DNA from 3 places in the Cytobacillus sp. FSL K6-0129 genome. Region 3 is predicted to be linked to each of the others. Evidence: a T-box and tRNA genes for the amino acid it is inferred to sense, from the RefSeq annotation. Region 3 holds a T-box; the other regions hold tRNA genes.
What was found. A T-box is a leader RNA that pairs with one kind of tRNA and senses whether it is charged. The one in region 3 lies ahead of metG (methionine--tRNA ligase), so its partner is inferred to be a tRNA-Met.

Region 1 (6,821 bases), 1.1 Mb from region 3:
TACCACCGTATTCTGTTTGAGTGATGGGGGGACGCAGGAGGATAGGGTAAGCGCACTATTGGATGTGCGTCTAAGCAGTTAGAGGGACCATGAGGCAAATCCCATGGTCATATACCTTGAGCTGTGATAGCGAGGGAAATTTAGTACCGAAGTTCTTGATTCCACACTGCCAAGAAAAGCCTCTAGCGAGGAATAAGGTGCCCGTACCGCAAACCGACACAGGTAGGCGAGGAGAGAATCCTAAGGTGAGCGAGAGAACTCTCGTTAAGGAACTCGGCAAAATGACCCCGTAACTTCGGGAGAAGGGGTGCTCATTAGGGTGTTAAAGCCTTGATGAGCCGCAGTGAATAGGCCCAGGCGACTGTTTAGCAAAAACACAGGTCTCTGCGAAGCCGCAAGGCGAAGTATAGGGGCTGACGCCTGCCCGGTGCTGGAAGGTTAAGAGGAGAGGTTAGCTCACGCGAAGCTTTGAATCGAAGCCCCAGTAAACGGCGGCCGTAACTATAACGGTCCTAAGGTAGCGAAATTCCTTGTCGGGTAAGTTCCGACCCGCACGAAAGGCGTAACGATCTGGGCACTGTCTCAACGAGAGACTCGGTGAAATTATAGTACCTGTGAAGATGCAGGTTACCCGCGACAGGACGGAAAGACCCCGTGGAGCTTTACTGTAGCCTGATATTGAATTTTGGTACAGCTTGTACAGGATAGGTAGGAGCCTTAGAAGCCGGAGCGCTAGCTTCGGTGGAGGCGTCGGTGGGATACTACCCTGGCTGTATTGAAATTCTAACCCACATCCCTTATCGGGATGGGAGACAGTGTCAGGTGGGCAGTTTGACTGGGGCGGTCGCCTCCTAAAGAGTAACGGAGGCGCCCAAAGGTTCCCTCAGAATGGTTGGAAATCATTCGTAGAGTGTAAAGGCACAAGGGAGCTTGACTGCGAGACCTACAAGTCGAGCAGGGACGAAAGTCGGGCTTAGTGATCCGGTGGTTCCGCATGGAAGGGCCATCGCTCAACGGATAAAAGCTACCCCGGGGATAACAGGCTTATCTCCCCCAAGAGTCCACATCGACGGGGAGGTTTGGCACCTCGATGTCGGCTCATCGCATCCTGGGGCTGTAGTCGGTCCCAAGGGTTGGGCTGTTCGCCCATTAAAGCGGTACGCGAGCTGGGTTCAGAACGTCGTGAGACAGTTCGGTCCCTATCCGTCGTGGGCGCAGGAAATTTGAGAGGAGCTGTCCTTAGTACGAGAGGACCGGGATGGACGCACCGCTGGTGTACCAGTTGTCTTGCCAAAGGCATCGCTGGGTAGCTATGTGCGGAAGGGATAAGTGCTGAAAGCATCTAAGCATGAAGCCCCCCTCGAGATGAGATTTCCCATAGCGCAAGCTAGTAAGATCCCTGAAAGATGATCAGGTTGATAGGTTAGAGGTGGAAGTGTGGCGACACATGCAGCTGACTAATACTAATCGATCGAGGACTTAACCAAAAACGAAAAGCGAAAGCGCCTTGCACAGGTGCGACAAGCATAAGACAGATTTGACAGGAGGTTGTTCTTTAACCTCATGACAAATTTGACTTATGACCTCGAGCACCTAGGCGCTGTAGCTGGACAATACGAAATGCGGGCGGCTCCAAGCCGCCGCAGCTAGACAGCACTACGTAAGTAGTCGCATCAGCAACGCATAGGCGATTACTCATAAATATCTTCTTCAACATTACCTAGTTTTGAGGGAACGATTCCCTTACAATTTCATAGTCCGGTGGCGATAGCGAGAAGGTCACACCCGTTCCCATACCGAACACGGAAGTTAAGCTTCTCAGCGCCGATGGTAGTTAGGGGCTGTCCCCTTGTGAGAGTAGGACGCTGCCGGGCAAACTACCCCAATTTTTGGGGTTATTTTTTGGCCCCTTGGTCAAGCGGTTAAGACACCGCCCTTTCACGGCGGTAACACGGGTTCGAATCCCGTAGGGGTCACCATTTTGGAGGATTAGCTCAGCTGGGAGAGCATCTGCCTTACAAGCAGAGGGTCGGCGGTTCGATCCCGTCATCCTCCACCATTTTTGTGTTTATTTGCCGGCCTAGCTCAATTGGTAGAGCAACTGACTTGTAATCAGTAGGTTGGGGGTTCAAGTCCTCTGGCCGGCACCACTCGTCCTTTGTACGAGCCATTAGCTCAGTTGGTAGAGCATCTGACTTTTAATCAGAGGGTCGAAGGTTCGAGTCCTTCATGGCTCACCATTTATATTTGCGGGTGTGGCGGAATTGGCAGACGCACCAGACTTAGGATCTGGCGCCGCAAGGCGTGGGGGTTCGACTCCCTTCACCCGCATTAGTATTTTATAATGAATATTTGCGGAAGTAGTTCAGTGGTAGAACATCACCTTGCCAAGGTGAGGGTCGCGGGTTCGAATCCCGTCTTCCGCTCCATATGCGCCCGTAGCTCAATTGGATAGAGCGTTTGACTACGGATCAAAAGGTTAGGGGTTCGACTCCTCTCGGGCGCGTTTTGTATCGGGAAGTAGCTCAGCTTGGTAGAGCACTTGGTTTGGGACCAAGGGGTCGCAGGTTCGAATCCTGTCTTCCCGACCACTAGATATACATATATATTTTTAGGGGCCTTAGCTCAGCTGGGAGAGCGCCTGCTTTGCACGCAGGAGGTCAGCGGTTCGATCCCGCTAGGCTCCACCAATTAATTTTATACAAAATATTCTATGGCGGTGTAGCTCAGCTGGCTAGAGCGTACGGTTCATACCCGTGAGGTCGGGGGTTCGATCCCCTCCGCCGCTATTGCTTTTTTATTAATGGAGGAATACCCAAGTCTGGCTGAAGGGATCGGTCTTGAAAACCGACAGGGGTGTTAAAGCCCGCGGGGGTTCGAATCCCTCTTCCTCCGCCATTAATATTTATTATCGCGGGGTGGAGCAGTCCGGTAGCTCGTCGGGCTCATAACCCGAAGGTCGCAGGTTCAAATCCTGCCCCCGCAATCTGGTCCGGTAGTTCAGTTGGTTAGAATGCCTGCCTGTCACGCAGGAGGTCGCGGGTTCGAGTCCCGTCCGGACCGCCATTTACATATTTATTATTTTGGCTCAGTAGCTCAGTCGGTAGAGCAAAGGACTGAAAATCCTTGTGTCGGCGGTTCGATTCCGTCCTGAGCCACCATTTAGTCTTTTTTGGAGGGGTAGCGAAGTGGCTAAACGCGGCGGACTGTAAATCCGCTCCTTCGGGTTCGGCAGTTCGAATCTGCCCCCCTCCACCATCTAGGGGTATAGTTTAATGGTAAAACGAAGGTCTCCAAAACCTTTGATGTGGGTTCGATTCCTACTACCCCTGCCAATTATGGCGGTTGTGGCGAAGTGGTTAACGCATCGGATTGTGGTTCCGACATTCGTGGGTTCGATTCCCATCAGCCGCCCCATTTTTAAACATTTTATTGGGCTATAGCCAAGTGGTAAGGCAACGGATTTTGATTCCGTCATTCGTAGGTTCGAACCCTACTAGCCCAGTTATGGCAGCATAGCCAAGTGGTAAGGCAGAGGTCTGCAAAACCTTTATCCCCGGTTCAAATCCGGGTGTTGCCTTTATGCCGGTGTGGCGGAATTGGCAGACGCGCACGACTCAAAATCGTGTTCCTTCGGGAGTGTCGGTTCGACCCCGACCACCGGTATGTTGAAGTTCTTAAATGCGGGTGTAGTTTAGTGGTAAAACCTCAGCCTTCCAAGCTGATGATGAGGGTTCGATTCCCTTCACCCGCTTAAATAGGGGCCTATAGCTCAGCTGGTTAGAGCGCACGCCTGATAAGCGTGAGGTCGATGGTTCGAGTCCATTTAGGCCCACCATTTATATTATTCCGCAGTAGCTCAGTGGTAGAGCATTCGGCTGTTAACCGAACGGTCGTAGGTTCGAATCCTACCTGCGGAGCCATACATATTTTAGTTTGCGCCTTTAGCTCAGCTGGATAGAGCAACAGCCTTCTAAGCTGTGGGTCAGAGGTTCGAATCCTCTAAGGCGCGTCAAAGCTCTTAAATCTTCTATAAGGTTTATGAGCTTTTTTTGTATGATTAATTTTAAATTAAGCTTCTAGGCATCTAGTTGAAAGCTTTGTAGATAAGTACAAAAAAAAAGCTTCCATGAATGGAAGCTAAAAAGGGGGATTTACACTTGTAATAGAAGTTTCTCCAAATAAATCTTTTTTTATACCTATATTTTCTTTATTTTACATATTTCTCTCATTAACAAATTATTTCACTTTTCTAACACATATTATTAGTAATATAGATGAGAAAGATTAGATGTTTAAGAAAGAGGGGCTTTTTATGAAGAAGTGGATATCAACCTTTTCTGTAATTATGATTATTTTTCTTGCTGCTTGTGGAAATGCAGAGAATGATGCAAACTCTAGTGGTGGGGAAGGATCAGTTCCTGCTGCAATCGATGCCAGTATCTCGATACCAAGTCAGATTAAAAGGAACGAAGAAGTACGCTTGGAAGTTACTGTTACTCAGGGAGACGAGTCTGTGGAAGATGCAGATGAAGTAAAATTTGAATTGTGGGAAGATGGGAAAAAGGATAATGGTGAATTAATAGAAGCAGAACACGAGAATGATGGCAAGTACGTTGCATCCTATACATTTGAAAAAGATGCTATCTATCATATTCAGTCACATGTCACCGCAAGAAGTATGCACACTATGCCTAAAGTTAAAGTGGCGGTAGGCAGTGCTGAAATAGATAACGAAGAAGAAAATCAAGGCCACAGCGCACATGAGCATGATGGAAATGTAGCGATACATATAAGTCCTACTGCTGATATTAAGACGAATGAGGAAACTCCATTTGATATTCATATTACTAAAGAAGAACAAGGACTTGAAGAGGCAAATGTGAGGTTAGAAATCGTTCAGTCAATTGATGATCATCAGGTGGCATGGGTAGATGCAGTAGAGGAAACTAGTGGGATGTATACAGCAACACATGCATTTACTGATAATGGAACATACAAGATTGTCGTTCATGTAGAAAATGATGAAGGATTACATGAACATAGTGAATTTGAGGTCATAGTAAATTAACAGTAGAAGAAAGATATTTGCATATGCAAATATCTTTTTTATCTTATTTAATAATGTACTTTTGTTTTCATGTTACGCAAGTGAAGTTGCCTTTAATATTGATGAATTTTATACTAATCATAATCAAACTTTCACACTATAAAGAAGAAGCCCTTTATAATAGAAGTAAGTAATTGAAATCAGGAGAGAATAACAAATGACAAATACTCATTTATTTTTTAATACAAGCATTGGTAAACAGAAACCTAATAGTATAAGGAATAAAGAACAAGTGTGTCCGTTCTGTCAGAGAGAACAATTGACGAAGATTATAGCGGAGGATGGTCCGATCATTTGGTTGGAGAATAAATATCCCGTATTAGAAAATGCTCATCAAACGGTCTTAATCGAGACAGATCAGTGTGACACGGAACTTTCACAGTATGATGACAACCATTTAGTCAGATTGATTACATTTGGTTTAGACAATTGGTTAAGTATGGAGAAAAGTGATAAATATAAATCTGTGATTTTTTTCAAGAATCATGGTCCTCATTCAGGTGGAAGCATTGCTCATCCTCATATGCAAATTGTAGGTTTATATGATGTCGTATATCAAAATAAGGTGCAGGCTGACGATTTTGTAGGAGAGTTAATTGATCAACATGGTGATACTGAATTTTCTTTATCTAATAAACCACGTATTGGTTTTTATGAATTTAATGTTAAATTAGGACAGAAAAAGGATATCGCAGCGTTTGCTAAATATATTCAAATGGCAACCAAATATATTTTGAGGTATTTTCCTTTTACATGTAACAGCTATAATCTATTCTTTTACCATTTCGAGAATGAAATATTTGCAAAAATTGTCCCTCGATATGTAACAAGCCCTCTTTTTATCGGATATTTCTTGCCACAAGTACCTAATAACATCATGTGGATGGTGAAGGATATTCAAAGTAAATATGTACAATTATAATATGCATTTTTTCTTTGTTACAAAAAAGAAATATACGTAGCTGTTGTGATTTTCATCTAAAAAAAATATAATGAAGTATTGTACACAGATTATTTTTAATGAAGAGCCTTTGTTTCATAAGGAGATTGATTAATGACTTCTAAACGAACGACAACATCGAGAATTGATTATACTTTAGTTCTTATTTTATTTTTATTGTTTTTAGTGAGCTGTATTTCTATATATAGTGCACAAACGACTGAACAATACGGTGAGAATTTTTTACTAAAACAAATTGTATGGTATGTAGTGGGAATAGGGATTATACTAGCAGTCATTACATTAGATGCTGAACAATTAAAGAAAATTTCTTGGTATGCTTACGGTTTTGGACTATTGCTACTTGGGTTTCTTGTTGTCGCACCTGAAAGTATTGCTCCTGTAATTAATGGAGCGAAATCATGGATACGGCTGCCTGGTCTTGGACAAATACAGCCTGCTGAGTTAGTAAAGGTTTTTCTCATATTAGCTTTAGCCAGGGTCATCGATGACCATCATCAAAAGACACAATTAAAAACTGTGAAAACAGATTTTTTCCTATTATTTAAAATGCTAATTGTTACTGGGTTCCCTTTGTTACTCATCATGCAACAACCAGATTTGGGGACTTCCTTGGTAATTTTAGCGATTTTGCTCGGAATGGTTTTTATCTCAGGTATCACTTGGAAAATACTTGCGCCTATTGTAAGTGTAGGTGTAACTTTAGTTGTTGGTATTTTTTATTTTGTATTGTGGCATCCAGAGTTGTTG
Region 2 (6,821 bases), 1.3 Mb from region 3:
ATCCACCTGATTTAATAAAAGGGACACATTCTGAGACGGCAAATAATACTTTCACGAATTCATCAACGCTCCTTGAATTGACCCTTTTTTAACAACAAAAGGGACCGATTGTGTGCCTGTTAAGTAGGTTCCTTCTTCTACTTTCACATCTTTATCTAAAATAACAGAATCTAATACACATCCCTCTTGAATCTCACATTTCTGCATAATCACACAGTTTCTTACTATCGTATTTTTACCGACTTTTACACCCCTAGCAATAATACTATTTTCTACTTTTCCTTCTATTTGGCAACCGTTGGCCACAATAGAATTCTTTACTTCACAACCATTTAGATATCTTGTTGGCGGTTCATCTTTTACTTTTGTATAAATTGGAAAATCTCTTAAAAATAAATTTCTCCAGACATCGGGGGTTAGTAGTTCCATGCTCGCTTGAAAATAAGATTGGACAGAATCGATAGTTACTGCCTCCCCCTTATATTCATAATGACAAATTGTGTAAGGCTGATGGATATCAGCCATAATATCACTTATACATGTATAACCTGTTTGTCTCCGAGTTTGAATCATATCTATTAGAAGATCTTTTTTGACCAAATACATTTCTAAAGGTTGATTTAGCTGTTGAATTGACGTAATATCACAGCCAGATTGAATATGTCGCTGTAAAACTGGTGAGAAATCAATATTACAAACGGTATAGCAATTAGCAATTAATGCATAATCTTGTGAACTACGATAAAAATAATCAATGTTAGCGACAAAATGATTAAATGAACCAATCCCACTATTTGAACTATCAATCATCGGTGATGGGAAGAAGAAAAGACCATCTCTTTTTCTATCTAGATCCCAGTTCTTCCCCGATCCTAGATGATCCATCAAAGATCGGTATTGATATTTCGGAAAAATCGCCACACTCTCTATTCCTGAATTGACCATATTAGAGAGAATAAAATCTATTAGTCTATATCTTCCAGCAAAAGGAACAGCAGCTAAAGAACGATGAAGGGTTAACTCATCCAGTCCCTTATGATAAGTTGTCGCATCAATGACTCCTAATAAACGATTATTCAATCAATATCCCCCCAGTAAAAATCATACAGTTCTACATTTATGCAAAATGACAAATACTTTCTGGCGTGATTAACAATGCTTCACTTGTTTCTTTTCTTTCTTTAATTACTGTCCCATCTGGTATAACTATATTAGATGGGACAATGACTTTTTCTAATATGACATTCTTACCAATCCTTGTATTTGGCATAACTACTGACTCTTTAATAACAGACCCTTTATCAATCGCTACACCTTGAAAGAGAACTGATTTGATTACCTCGCCTTCAATCGTACATCCTTCATTTACTAAAGATTGTTTGACCTTTGCTTGTGGAGAAATATATTGTGGAGGATGGTTAGGATTAACTGAGTAAATTCTCCAGTCTTGATCAAAAAGATTTAACTCACAATTGTCATCTAATAAATCCATATTAGCTTCCCATAGACTTTGAACTGTACCAACGTCTTTCCAATAACCATTAAAAGGATAGGCATAAAGTTTCTTATTTAACTTCAACATCTCAGGAATAATATCTTTTCCAAAATCATGGCTTGAGTCCTTATTTTGATTATCCTTTTGTAAAAACTCATTTAGTACTGACCATTTAAAGATATAAATGCCCATTGATGCTAAATTATTCTTTGCTTGCTCAGGTTTTTCTTCAAAATCTTCTATTCTCATATCTAAAGAAGTATTCATAATACCAAAACGATTTGTTTCATGCCACGGGACCTCTATAACAGAGATTGTCGCATCAGCTCCTTTACTAATATGGTAATCTAGCATTAGGTCATAGTTCATTTTGTAAATATGGTCACCTGATAAAATTAATACATATTCGGGGTTATGTTGCTCTAAATAATTGATATTCTGATAGATAGCACTTGCCGTACCTGTATACCATTTGACTTCAGAAGATTCACTGTATGGGGGAAGTACTGTCACACCGCCATTTCTTCTATCCAAATCCCAAGCGCTTCCTATGCCAATATATGAATTGAGTATTAGCGGTTGATATTGTGTTAGTACACCGACTGTATCGATGCCTGAATTTGTACAATTACTAAGTGTAAAATCGATGATGCGGTATTTACCTCCAAAAGGTACAGCTGGTTTAGCAAGCTCCTTCGTCAAAGAATTAAGGCGGCTTCCTTTGCCTCCAGCAAGCAACATCGCTACACATTTCTTGTTAGCCATTTACAACATCACTCCTTTTTCTTTTTCTAACAGGACGTAAAACTGAAATACCGAATGGTGGTATCGTCATTTCGATGCTGTATGGTTTTCCATGATAGGATAGTTTTTTTGTATTTAATACACGTTTATTAATACAATGGGAGCCACCAAATTCATTATTATCACTATTAAACACTTCTCTATAACTCCCATTTTTAGGAACACCCATTCGAAAATTCATATATACTTGAGGGGAAAAGTTACATACAACAATTAATATTTCTTGTTCTTCTACTCCTTTACGAATAAATGAAAAAATGGATTGCTGATGGTTATTAGCATCAATCCACTCAAAACCTTCTGATCTGTGGTCCCATTCATATAATGATTTAGATCTCTTATATAACTTTATTAACTTCTTCACATAATGATTCGTTTTTGCATGCATTTCATACTGAAGTATGTGCCAATCCAACTCAGCTTCATCTTTCCACTCGGCAAATTGTCCTAGCTCAAACCCCATAAATAACAGCTTTTTACCTGGATGTGTCATCATAAAACCTAAGAGCAAACGATATTGGGCAAATTTTTGCCAATAATCTCCTGGCATCTTGTCTAGCAGGGATTTCTTCCCATGGACAACCTCATCATGTGATAACGGTAAGAGAAAATTTTCGGAGTATGCATACATTAATGAAAAAGTCATTTTATTATGGTGGTATTGCCGTTCATGTGGGGCTTTCTCCATATAAGATAATACATCATTCATCCACCCCATATTCCATTTATAACTGAAACCTAATCCGCCATAGTGAACAGGAGCCGTTACTTGGGGCCAATCTGTAGAATCCTCTGCCATCATCAAGATAGAAGGATCATAAGCAAAAACAGCCTTATTTAATTTCTGTAAAAATTGAATACCAAATGGATTTTCCCTATTCTCGTTATTAGGCCAAAAAATGATATTTGATACTGCATCAATTCTAAATCCATCGACATGGTATTTTTCCATCCAAAAAATAGCATTGGATATGAGGAAACTATGAACCTCTGTTTTACTTAAATTAAAATTAGCTGTACCCCAAACAAAATTTTCCCTATCAGCTTCTGTTTCGTATTCATAAACATATTCACCATCTAAACAATATAGCCCATGTTGATCTTTACAGAAATGTCCTGGTACCCAATCTAAAATAACACCAATATTATTTTGATGACATTGATCAATAAAAAACATTAAATCTTTTGGTTCACCATATCTACTAGTAGCCGAATAATAGCCTGTTCCTTGATACCCCCATGAACGATCATAAGGGTGTTCAATTATAGGCATCAATTCAATATGTGTAAAACCATGCTCCTTTACGTAAGGAATGATTTCTTCTGCTAGTTCACTGTATGTCAATAAAAGGCCATTCCTCTTTTTCCATGTACCTAAGTGCATCTCATATATCATCATAGGTTCTGAAAATGCTTTCCTTTGTTGTTTTTCCTTTTGCCAGCCTTGGTCCTTCCATTTGTAACCTTCTAAGGAATAAACAATCGAAGCAGTACTAGGCCGTAATTCTGAACAAAAAGCAAAAGGATCAGCCTTTAAAAAAGTTTGTTCATCCTTGTTCTTAATTGCATATTTATAAAGTTCTCCTGTTAAATCTCCATCTAGCTGAATTCTCCATATCCCCTCTTTATTTACTTTATCTAATGAAAAACCTTCGCCATTCCAATGATTAAAAGAACCAACTAATGATATTGAGGTGGCATGTGGAGCATAGATAGTAAAGGAAGTAACCCAATTATCTCCTTCTTTATGACGGTGTGATCCAAACAGTTCGTATGCCTTAAATAAGCTTCCTTCATGAAACAAGTGCATTTCGAATTCAGTGGGGTATGCAGTTGTATTCATCTTAATTCATTCCACTCCTTGTATTACATTACTCTTTCTTAAATAATTCGTCTTAAGTATAAAAATCCCTTGTTATTTTTCGAATTATTTTGACATCTAATGACAGATAATATAACATCCAAAAAGTGTTAGCCACATAAAAAAGAAGCTGTCAACTTATGTTGACAGCTTCTTTTTTATGACCCCTACGGGATTCGAACCCGTGTTACCGCCGTGAAAGGGCGGTGTCTTAACCGCTTGACCAAGGGGCCAACTGGCGGAGAAGGAGGGATTTGAACCCTCGCGCCGGTTGCCCGACCTACACCCTTAGCAGGGGCGCCTCTTCAGCCACTTGAGTACTTCTCCATATGGCTCCGCAGGTAGGATTCGAACCTACGACCGTTCGGTTAACAGCCGAATGCTCTACCACTGAGCTACTGCGGAATAATATAAATGGTGGGCCTAAATGGACTCGAACCATCGACCTCACGCTTATCAGGCGTGCGCTCTAACCAGCTGAGCTATAGGCCCCTATTTAAGCGGGTGAAGGGAATCGAACCCTCATCATCAGCTTGGAAGGCTGAGGTTTTACCACTAAACTACACCCGCAATGGGGCGGCTGATGGGAATCGAACCCACGAATGTCGGAACCACAATCCGATGCGTTAACCACTTCGCCACAACCGCCATAAAAGATGGCTCAGGACGGAATCGAACCGCCGACACAAGGATTTTCAGTCCTTTGCTCTACCGACTGAGCTACTGAGCCAAAATAATAAATATGTAAATGGCGGTCCGGACGGGACTCGAACCCGCGACCTCCTGCGTGACAGGCAGGCATTCTAACCAACTGAACTACCGGACCAGATTGCGGGGGCAGGATTTGAACCTGCGACCTTCGGGTTATGAGCCCGACGAGCTACCGGACTGCTCCACCCCGCGATAATAATATGAATGGCGGAGGAAGAGGGATTCGAACCCCCGCGGGCTTTAACACCCCTGTCGGTTTTCAAGACCGATCCCTTCAGCCAGACTTGGGTATTCCTCCGAATAATGGTGGACCTTGTAGGACTCGAACCTACGACCGGACGGTTATGAGCCGTCTGCTCTAACCAGCTGAGCTAAAGGTCCATCATTCTATCTATGGTAGCGGCGGAGGGGATCGAACCCCCGACCTCACGGGTATGAACCGTACGCTCTAGCCAGCTGAGCTACACCGCCATAGAATATTTTGTATAAAATTAATTGGTGGAGCCTAGCGGGATCGAACCGCTGACCTCCTGCGTGCAAAGCAGGCGCTCTCCCAGCTGAGCTAAGGCCCCTAAAAATATATATGTATATCTAGTGGTCGGGAAGACAGGATTCGAACCTGCGACCCCTTGGTCCCAAACCAAGTGCTCTACCAAGCTGAGCTACTTCCCGATACAAAACGCGCCCGAGAGGAGTCGAACCCCTAACCTTTTGATCCGTAGTCAAACGCTCTATCCAATTGAGCTACGGGCGCTTAATTTTAAAAAGAATGGTGCCGAGGACCGGAATCGAACCGGTACGGTAGTCACCTACCGCAGGATTTTAAGTCCTGTGCGTCTGCCAGTTCCGCCACCCCGGCACATATTGGAGCGGAAGACGGGATTCGAACCCGCGACCCTCACCTTGGCAAGGTGATGTTCTACCACTGAACTACTTCCGCAAATATTTAAAATGAAAAATGGTGCGGGTGAAGGGAGTCGAACCCCCACGCCTTGCGGCGCCAGATCCTAAGTCTGGTGCGTCTGCCAATTCCGCCACACCCGCATATTAAAATGATCAAATGGTGAGCCATGAAGGACTCGAACCTTCGACCCTCTGATTAAAAGTCAGATGCTCTACCAACTGAGCTAATGGCTCGTACAAAGCACGAGTGGTGCCGGCCAGAGGACTTGAACCCCCAACCTACTGATTACAAGTCAGTTGCTCTACCAATTGAGCTAGGCCGGCAAATACACACAAAAAATGGTGGAGGATGACGGGATCGAACCGCCGACCCTCTGCTTGTAAGGCAGATGCTCTCCCAGCTGAGCTAATCCTCCAATATGTATGCCCGGCAACGTCCTACTCTCACAAGGGGACAGCCCCTAACTACCATCGGCGCTTTAGAAGCTTAACTTCCGTGTTCGGTATGGGAACGGGTGTGACCTTCTCGCTATCGCCACCGGACTTTTTAAAGACATATATTATTATAACGTCTTTAATAAAATTTTCAAGAGAAATTTTAAATCATTCTCTGAAAACTAGGTAATGTTGAAGAAGATATTTATGAGTAATCGCCTATGCGTTGCTGATGCGACTACTTACGTAGTGCTGTCTAGCTGCGGCGGCTTGGAGCCGCCCGCATTTCGTATTGTCCAGCTACAGCGCCTAGGTGCTCGAGGTCATAAGTCAAATTTGTCATGAGGTTAAAGAACAACCTCCTGTCAAATCTGTCTTATGCTTGTCGCACCTGTGCAAGGCGCTTTCGCTTTTCGTTTTTGGTTAAGTCCTCGATCGATTAGTATTAGTCAGCTGCATGTGTCGCCACACTTCCACCTCTAACCTATCAACCTGATCATCTTTCAGGGATCTTACTAGCTTGCGCTATGGGAAATCTCATCTCGAGGGGGGCTTCATGCTTAGATGCTTTCAGCACTTATCCCTTCCGCACATAGCTACCCAGCGATGCCT
Region 3 (6,821 bases):
TTCTATACCGTTTATTTTACTAGGTTTTGCTATTGAGAAGGTGCGATTCTTTCATAAATATTCGAGTCATTTGATGAAAATGGGTGGTTTCATTTTGATTATTATTGGGGTAATGGTCTATTTTGATCAAGTGTATGTCATCAACATTTGGGGAGCGAAGGCGGAATTCTTTTTGAAAGGGTTGTGGGGGATGATTACTAGTTAGCACAAAGGGGGACAATTAGTTGAATCAGTTTAATATAAAGTGGCAAAACCCAATCATCCGTCTGTTTATTTTAGGCATGCTACCTTTGATCGTGCTGTCTATCATATTTTTTAGTACTTTACCGAGTGAATTGTATTGGATCCCAAACAGTTTATTAATGATTGGTACAGTCGTTATGATTCTTACTAGTGCTATACTTTACAGAAAAAGTAAGTAGGAAGAGTTGAGTACAAAACCATAAAAAAGACATGAACAAATGTTTCTGGGAATTTGCTCATGTCATTTAAATTGGGTTTTCTCTTTTTATTTACCAATTAAAGACGGTTTTAAGAGTAAAGAGAATCAATGAGTACAAAAGGGAAGCCAATAAGAAAGTGGGCAGGTGGGCATAGTCTTCCTCCGGTAACTCTTTACTGATGACATTAAAGATCATTGCGCCTGAACTGAAAGCGATGATGGAGTGGACGAATAACCCTGTAGTAGGGCCCATTGATCCGGCAAGTGCCCCTATAAGCGTAGCTATCGCAAATAGAAAGCGTCCGTATTGATGGTGAATATCCTCGTTTTCTTTTCCAATATGATAGGATATGCCGATAAAGTGAAGACCGATGGCTAATCCATAAAATAAAGCTTCACCAGAGTGAACATCAGATGAGAATACAATATAAGAAACCATAAATGTATAGATAGCGAAAAAAGTTGCTTGCACAAAATAGGCGGCGTTTTGGTTCATTTTTTGCGCTTTTGTAGATTTTGCGAATTTATACACACTATAGTAAACAATTAATCCGATCAACCCTAAGAAGTATAGTTCGGAATCGATCGCTAGTGTGCCACCTAACTTATCTTGTTCTTCATGCATGGAAGGGAGAATATATACAAATACATAAGCGATCGCCACACCGCCGGAAAGTGAAAGTATTTTCTGCTCTTTCATTGGTAGCCATTTAATAATCCTTAGTGCAAAAAGTTGAATGAATATAAGAATAACGCCAATGATGATGGATTCAATGGTCATGGTGATTCCCCTCCTATTTCTCTACCCTTCTATATACCCAAAAATCATAAATGAGTCATCCTCCGCCAATTTTTATTTGTCTGGTTATTTAACCTGACGAGACGAGATAAAAGGCCAATAGTAGTAATAAGTAAGCTATGAGAGGGAAAAGAATAATCCATGGTCAGTGGTAGATGACGCCGCGTGCCTGCCCTATGAGCCCAGGCCTTTCATTGGTAATCGAAAGATAAATCGTCGGCAAATATTGTTTTCCCGTGCCGCCGAGAAATAGATAAAGACCCGTGATTTGGCCGAAATACACAACCAACAATGGTGAAAAAAGTAAAAAAGGAAGCGTTAGCGAGTCATTCAGCACGAAAATCCGCCACGAAAGCCGAGCAAATAGCATTAGCAAGTCATTCAGCCAGAAAATCCGTCACGAAAGCCGAGCAAATAGCATTAGCGAGCCATTCAACTAGAAAACCCGCCACGAAAGCCGAGCAAATAGCATTAGCAAGTCATTCAGCCAGAAAATCCGTCACGAAAGCCGAGCAAATAGCATTAGCAAGTCATTCAGCCAGAAAATCCGTCACGAAAGCCGAGCAAATAGCATTAGCGAGTCACTCAGTCAGAAAATCCGCCACGAAAGCCGAGCAAATAGCATTAGCGAGTCACTCAGTCAGAAAATCTGCCACGAAAGCCGAGCAAATAGCATTAGCAAGTCATACAGCCAGAAAATCCGTCACGAAAGCCGAGCAAATAGTATTAGCGATTCACTCAGTCAGAAAATCCGCCACGAAAGCCGAGCAAATAGCATTAGCGAGTCATTCAGCCAGAAAATCCGTCACGAAAGCCGAGCAAATAGCATAGGCGAGTCATTCAGTTAGAAAATCCGCCACGAAAGCCGAGCAAATAGCATTAGCGAGTCATTCAGTTAGAAAATCCGCCACGAAAGCCGAGCAAATAGCATTAGCAAGTCATTCAGTTAGAAAATCCGCCACGAAAGCCGAGCAAATAGCATTAGCGAGTCATTCAGTCAGAAAATCAGCCACGAAAGCCGAGCAAATAGCATTAGCAAGTCATTCAGTCAGAAAATTCGTCACGAAAGCCGAGCAAATAGGGCATTAGCGAGTCATTCAGTTAGAAAATCAGCCACGAAAGCCGAGCAAATAGCATTAGCGAGTCACTCAGCCAGAAAATCCGCCACGAAAGCCGAGCAAAACACATTTGCCTTTCACTTCTCCCATTGACTTTCAAAACCCAGTTGATTACAATTACATTTAAATATTTTCACTCTAAAAGCAATGAAGAGAAAAAGTAGAATGTGTCGTTTTTTAAGCAGAGAGCTTCGGTAGCTGAGAAGAAGCAAAAAGCAATCATTCGAAAATGGTCTCTGAGCTGTGTACTGAACATACTTGTTTATAAGTATAAGTAGGCTACACCGAGTTTTGGCACTCGTTATCAATGTCACAGTATAAAGGCCGATTGGGACTGGCGTACTTGATGAGGCAAGTAGGGTAACCTATTTGTGAAATAAGGTGGTAACGCGTGGTGTAAACCTCGCCCTTAGCTAGAAATAGCTATGGGGCGAGGTTTTTTGTTTGCAGTCATGTCTCAATCAATCAGGCTAACAATTTAGGGGGAATAGAAGATGAGTATTTTTATTGGTGGGGCGTGGGCTTATGCAAATGGATCTTTACATCTCGGTCATGTTTCAAGTTTGCTACCTGGAGACATTTTGGCAAGATATTATCGTTTAAAAGGAGAAAAAGTGCTATATGTTTCAGGCAGTGATTGTAATGGTACACCGATTACTGTGAAGGCAAGACAGGCGGGGGTAGAGCCGCAGGCGATAGCGGATCACTATCACCAAGAGTTTGTTGATTGCTTTACGCAATTAGGTTTTTCTTATGATATTTATACAAGAACAGATACAGCTCATCATCATCATGTAGTACAAGAAATATTTTTAGCGCTTTTAGAAAAAGGCTTGATCTACAAGCGAAAGGTAGAGCAAACCTATTGTGACCATTGTCAGCAGTTCTTGCCAGACCGCTATGTGGAAGGATTATGTCCAGTTTGCAATGAACCTGCCAGAGGTGATCAATGTGATCATTGTGCAACCATCTTAGAGCCCCTTGAACTTCATGAACGCAGCTGTAAAATTTGTGGTCACACACCGACGACAAGGGAGACAGAACATTTTTATTTTGCACTAAGTGACTTACAAGCTGATTTGGAGAAATATACACAACGGGCTGAGGTGCAACATTTATGGAGAGAGAATGCACTGCATTTAACGAAAAGGTATTTAGGTGAAGGCTTGCACGACAGAGCCATTTCTCGAGATCTACCAATCGGTGTCAGTGTCCCTGTTTCTGGTTATGAAGATAAAAAGGTGTATGTATGGATTGAGGCGGTTTCAGGCTATTATTCAGCAAGTAAAAAGTGGGCCGAAGAAAACAATCAGGATGATCATCATTTTTGGTCAAATGAAACAACCTCGTATTATGTGCACGGAAAAGATAATATCCCGTTCCACACGGTCATTTGGCCCGCCATTTTACAAGGAATAGGAATTGCGGCATTGCCGACAAGGGTGATTTCCAACGAATATGTTACTTTAGAAAAAAAGAAGTTATCGACGAGTAAAAATTGGGCTGTTTGGGTGCCTGATTTCTTAGAAAGATATGAACCAGATTCGATTCGCTACTTTCTTACGATTAATGCACCGGAGAATCGCGATGCCGATTTTTCTTGGATAGAGTTTATCTATAGTCATAATAGCGAATTGCTCGGTGCATATGGGAATTTTGTGAATCGTACGTTGAAGTTTATTGAAAAATCATTTGCCGGTGTCATTACAACGACGGATATTGATGAAAAGATAAAAGGAGAAATTAACTGCTTATATCAAGAAGTTGGAAACCTCATTGAACAAGGGAGCATGAAGCAAGCCCTAGAGAATATATTCGCCTATGTGCGAAAATCTAATAAATATTTTGATGAGCAAAAGCCATGGCAACAATGGCATGAGGATCAAGGAACTTGTGAAAAAACGTTAGCTAATTGTGTTTATCTTCTTGCCAACCTCGCGCAATTACTTTCTCCTTTTTTACCGTTTTCAAGTGAAAAGGTATTTGAATTACTCAATGTCCAAGAGCGGAGATGGCAAGAGGTTGTTTTGAATGGTGTGACACTCACTGCACCAGTTGAACCATTGTTTGCGCGCATTGATGTAGAGAACATTGAAAAAGAATTAACGAGATTACAAGCACAATCACTTATCTAATAATCGCCGGAAGCAGGACTTTACTTAGCAAACAAAGAACCAATACTTGGGTGGTGAAGTGATGAGGTCAGAAACAGAAATGATGGCTACGATTATAGACTTTGCAAAAAACGAAGAGAGGATTTTTGCTGTCTATATGAACGGTTCCAGAACAAATATAAATGTCCCAAGAGACCAGTTTCAAGATTATGATATTGTTTATGTCGTTGAAGATACCGAGCCTTTTATTAAAAATCAAAATTGGATCGCATCATTCGGCGAGTTGATTATGAAGCAAGAACCAGATAAAAATGATTTTGGTAAAGAAATAGTGCAAGACTTCAAGAGTTATGGTTTTCTGATGCTATTTACAGACGGCAATCGCATCGATCTTCGCTTTCAAACGAAGGAAGTGATGCGAAAAGAATATGGGGAAGATAAACTGACTGTTCCTTTATTAGATAAAGGTGAGTACTTGCCCATTATTCCTCCTCCGACAGATGTCGATTACCACGTGCAAACACCGAGTGAAGGTGAATATGATGCTTATACAAATAACTTCTGGTGGTGTCTACAAAATGTGGCGAAAGGCATTTGGCGAGATGAATGGCCATATGCTCAAGCAATGTTTAACTCTGACATAAGAGACGCATTAAACAAAATGGTCGATTGGTGGATCGGTATTCAATATGATTTTCGTATTTCTACTGGTAAGTTAGAAAAATATTATAAGTGTTATCTCCCTCCTTCCTATTGGGAGATGTACAGAAAAACTTATAGTGATGGAGATGAGGAAAATATGTGGGAAGCAGTTATGACCACATGCGAATTGTTTCGTGCGTTAGCTCAAGAAGTGGCTAATCACCTTCGATTCTCTTATCCTATCAATGATGATCGCCGCATGTTGGCGTATTTGGAGGGGGTTAGGCAATTACCGAAAGCGTGAAGGAGATAGGCTACTTAAAGAATGAGAGGAAAAAGCGGAAAAAGGGATTGAAGACCTTTCGTATAAGGGTAAAGAATTGTACGACTTAAAAGCAAAGGGATGGATTCACACAATGAATATTCTTTCCTATTCTTATAAAAAACGGGGAGCGATTGAATTTACTTTCGATGCTTTTCCCCATTCAAAAGTAGTCTTTCACCCAATTAAAACGTATTATTTCATTCGCACTGTGCGCTGGAATGCGGCGGATCCTGTTGTGACAAGAAGAGATTTAGAGAGAATGGAAATGGTAGCTAACTTAGAGATGGGTACACTTGAACATTATAAAAAAAGAAAAGGTTATAAACCACTAACACTATAAATGTAAGCCAGTAAGGAGGAAGCCGATGCCATCTTATCAACCTAAATTACCTTTAACAGCGGATGAAAGGTCTAGACTACGAGAGGCAAGATTGAAGATCAGCCAAATACATATACTTGGGATAAAAGAAATTAGTCAGCATTTAAATATATCAGATGAAAGGGCACGGAAGATTAAGGGATGGGCAGACTTCCAATTGGTGCCCTCAATTGGTTTTGAATTAGCGGATAAACTTGTTCGATATCTGCAAATCTATCGTTTAGAAGATATAAAGAATGAAAACCCTGGACAACTATTTGATCTGCTGGAAAAGGAAATGGGTGTGAGAACGGATGGCTGTGTGGAAGATCAAATTCGCTGTGTCATTCATTTTGCTAACAATAAGCAAATGTCTAAAAAATGGTTTGACTTCACGGAGGAGAGGAAGGCGTATCGCATAACACATGGCTTTCCATCAGATCGACCAGAGAAATCGTGGAGGGACTAGGAGAAGTTGGCTATTGTGATTCAAGAGAGTAGCTTATTGCAAAGTCCGCTCTCCATCAAAAGTCGTAAGTAAGATACAGCTTTTATCGGTCGTGATGAGTTCTCTTTTGTATAAAAATATAATTAGATAAAGGAGGACTGATGATGCAATGATAGAAGGCTTATATGAAGCTCATTTACCAGTCAAAAATTTAGATGACGCGATTGAATTTTATACGAATCTAGGGTTACAGGTGGCATTAAGGGATGAAGATACAGTATTTCTCTGGATTGAAAAGGATAAAAGTTGGTTAGGTCTATGGCAAGGTGAAGAGTACAAGTTGCCTTATCATCCTTCTGTTAGACATGTTGCCTTTCGCGTTTCCTATGAAAATTTAAAGCGGTCATTAAATTGGTTAGAAACAAAGGGAATTGAAGCAGTGCCATTTGGTAACAGAAAGTCGGTGGCTCCATTTATTCGATCACATCAAAGTAATGCGTCAGTTTATTTTAAAGACCCGGACGGCAATAGTTTAGAGTTGATGTGTACGGTGGATACACCAGAGGAGTTGCAGA

Region 1: it has a tRNA-Met gene. The T-box ahead of metG (methionine--tRNA ligase) is inferred to sense a tRNA for this amino acid. The anticodon was not compared.
Region 2: it has a tRNA-Met gene. The T-box ahead of metG (methionine--tRNA ligase) is inferred to sense a tRNA for this amino acid. The anticodon was not compared.

The regions. Positions count from the first base shown of each region.
Region 1 is NZ_JBBOXM010000001.1:2,240,294-2,247,114, reverse strand. It holds rRNA gene MHI57_RS11305 (23S ribosomal RNA) at 1-1,487, shown strand, start outside; rRNA gene rrf (5S ribosomal RNA) at 1,758-1,874, shown strand; tRNA gene MHI57_RS11295 (tRNA-Glu) at 1,905-1,979, shown strand; tRNA gene MHI57_RS11290 (tRNA-Val) at 1,984-2,059, shown strand; tRNA gene MHI57_RS11285 (tRNA-Thr) at 2,075-2,150, shown strand; tRNA gene MHI57_RS11280 (tRNA-Lys) at 2,165-2,240, shown strand; tRNA gene MHI57_RS11275 (tRNA-Leu) at 2,250-2,331, shown strand; tRNA gene MHI57_RS11270 (tRNA-Gly) at 2,355-2,429, shown strand; tRNA gene MHI57_RS11265 (tRNA-Arg) at 2,433-2,506, shown strand; tRNA gene MHI57_RS11260 (tRNA-Pro) at 2,515-2,591, shown strand; tRNA gene MHI57_RS11255 (tRNA-Ala) at 2,615-2,690, shown strand; tRNA gene MHI57_RS11250 (tRNA-Met) at 2,716-2,789, shown strand; tRNA gene MHI57_RS11245 (tRNA-Ser) at 2,806-2,898, shown strand; tRNA gene MHI57_RS11240 (tRNA-Met) at 2,913-2,986, shown strand; tRNA gene MHI57_RS11235 (tRNA-Asp) at 2,990-3,066, shown strand; tRNA gene MHI57_RS11230 (tRNA-Phe) at 3,086-3,161, shown strand; tRNA gene MHI57_RS11225 (tRNA-Tyr) at 3,175-3,258, shown strand; tRNA gene MHI57_RS11220 (tRNA-Trp) at 3,262-3,335, shown strand; tRNA gene MHI57_RS11215 (tRNA-His) at 3,342-3,417, shown strand; tRNA gene MHI57_RS11210 (tRNA-Gln) at 3,434-3,505, shown strand; tRNA gene MHI57_RS11205 (tRNA-Cys) at 3,510-3,580, shown strand; tRNA gene MHI57_RS11200 (tRNA-Leu) at 3,585-3,666, shown strand; tRNA gene MHI57_RS11195 (tRNA-Gly) at 3,684-3,754, shown strand; tRNA gene MHI57_RS11190 (tRNA-Ile) at 3,762-3,838, shown strand; tRNA gene MHI57_RS11185 (tRNA-Asn) at 3,849-3,923, shown strand; tRNA gene MHI57_RS11180 (tRNA-Arg) at 3,939-4,012, shown strand; gene MHI57_RS11175 (FixH family protein) at 4,316-5,071, shown strand; gene MHI57_RS11170 (DUF4931 domain-containing protein) at 5,268-6,032, shown strand; gene rodA (rod shape-determining protein RodA) at 6,165-6,821, shown strand, end outside.
Region 2 is NZ_JBBOXM010000001.1:2,032,075-2,038,895, forward strand. It holds gene glgA (glycogen synthase GlgA) at 1-55, opposite strand, end outside; gene MHI57_RS09990 (sugar phosphate nucleotidyltransferase) at 52-1,080, opposite strand; gene MHI57_RS09995 (glucose-1-phosphate adenylyltransferase) at 1,118-2,260, opposite strand; gene glgB (1,4-alpha-glucan branching enzyme) at 2,253-4,142, opposite strand; tRNA gene MHI57_RS10005 (tRNA-Glu) at 4,322-4,393, opposite strand; tRNA gene MHI57_RS10010 (tRNA-Ser) at 4,397-4,487, opposite strand; tRNA gene MHI57_RS10015 (tRNA-Asn) at 4,491-4,565, opposite strand; tRNA gene MHI57_RS10020 (tRNA-Ile) at 4,576-4,652, opposite strand; tRNA gene MHI57_RS10025 (tRNA-Gly) at 4,660-4,730, opposite strand; tRNA gene MHI57_RS10030 (tRNA-His) at 4,733-4,808, opposite strand; tRNA gene MHI57_RS10035 (tRNA-Phe) at 4,818-4,890, opposite strand; tRNA gene MHI57_RS10040 (tRNA-Asp) at 4,910-4,986, opposite strand; tRNA gene MHI57_RS10045 (tRNA-Met) at 4,990-5,063, opposite strand; tRNA gene MHI57_RS10050 (tRNA-Ser) at 5,077-5,169, opposite strand; tRNA gene MHI57_RS10055 (tRNA-Ile) at 5,176-5,252, opposite strand; tRNA gene MHI57_RS10060 (tRNA-Met) at 5,266-5,342, opposite strand; tRNA gene MHI57_RS10065 (tRNA-Ala) at 5,368-5,443, opposite strand; tRNA gene MHI57_RS10070 (tRNA-Pro) at 5,467-5,543, opposite strand; tRNA gene MHI57_RS10075 (tRNA-Arg) at 5,552-5,625, opposite strand; tRNA gene MHI57_RS10080 (tRNA-Leu) at 5,642-5,730, opposite strand; tRNA gene MHI57_RS10085 (tRNA-Gly) at 5,737-5,811, opposite strand; tRNA gene MHI57_RS10090 (tRNA-Leu) at 5,831-5,915, opposite strand; tRNA gene MHI57_RS10095 (tRNA-Lys) at 5,933-6,008, opposite strand; tRNA gene MHI57_RS10100 (tRNA-Thr) at 6,023-6,098, opposite strand; tRNA gene MHI57_RS10105 (tRNA-Val) at 6,115-6,190, opposite strand; rRNA gene rrf (5S ribosomal RNA) at 6,200-6,317, opposite strand; rRNA gene MHI57_RS10115 (23S ribosomal RNA) at 6,629-6,821, opposite strand, start outside.
Region 3 is NZ_JBBOXM010000001.1:3,349,407-3,356,227, forward strand. It holds gene MHI57_RS16860 (cytochrome c biogenesis CcdA family protein) at 1-205, shown strand, start outside; gene MHI57_RS16865 (hypothetical protein) at 225-422, shown strand; gene MHI57_RS16870 (hypothetical protein) at 513-1,223, opposite strand; gene MHI57_RS16875 (hypothetical protein) at 1,533-2,072, shown strand; T-box leader at 2,498-2,773, shown strand; gene metG (methionine--tRNA ligase) at 2,854-4,494, shown strand; gene MHI57_RS16885 (aminoglycoside 6-adenylyltransferase) at 4,556-5,419, shown strand; gene MHI57_RS16890 (hypothetical protein) at 5,532-5,780, shown strand; gene MHI57_RS16895 (helix-hairpin-helix domain-containing protein) at 5,806-6,267, shown strand; gene MHI57_RS16900 (VOC family protein) at 6,416-6,821, shown strand, end outside.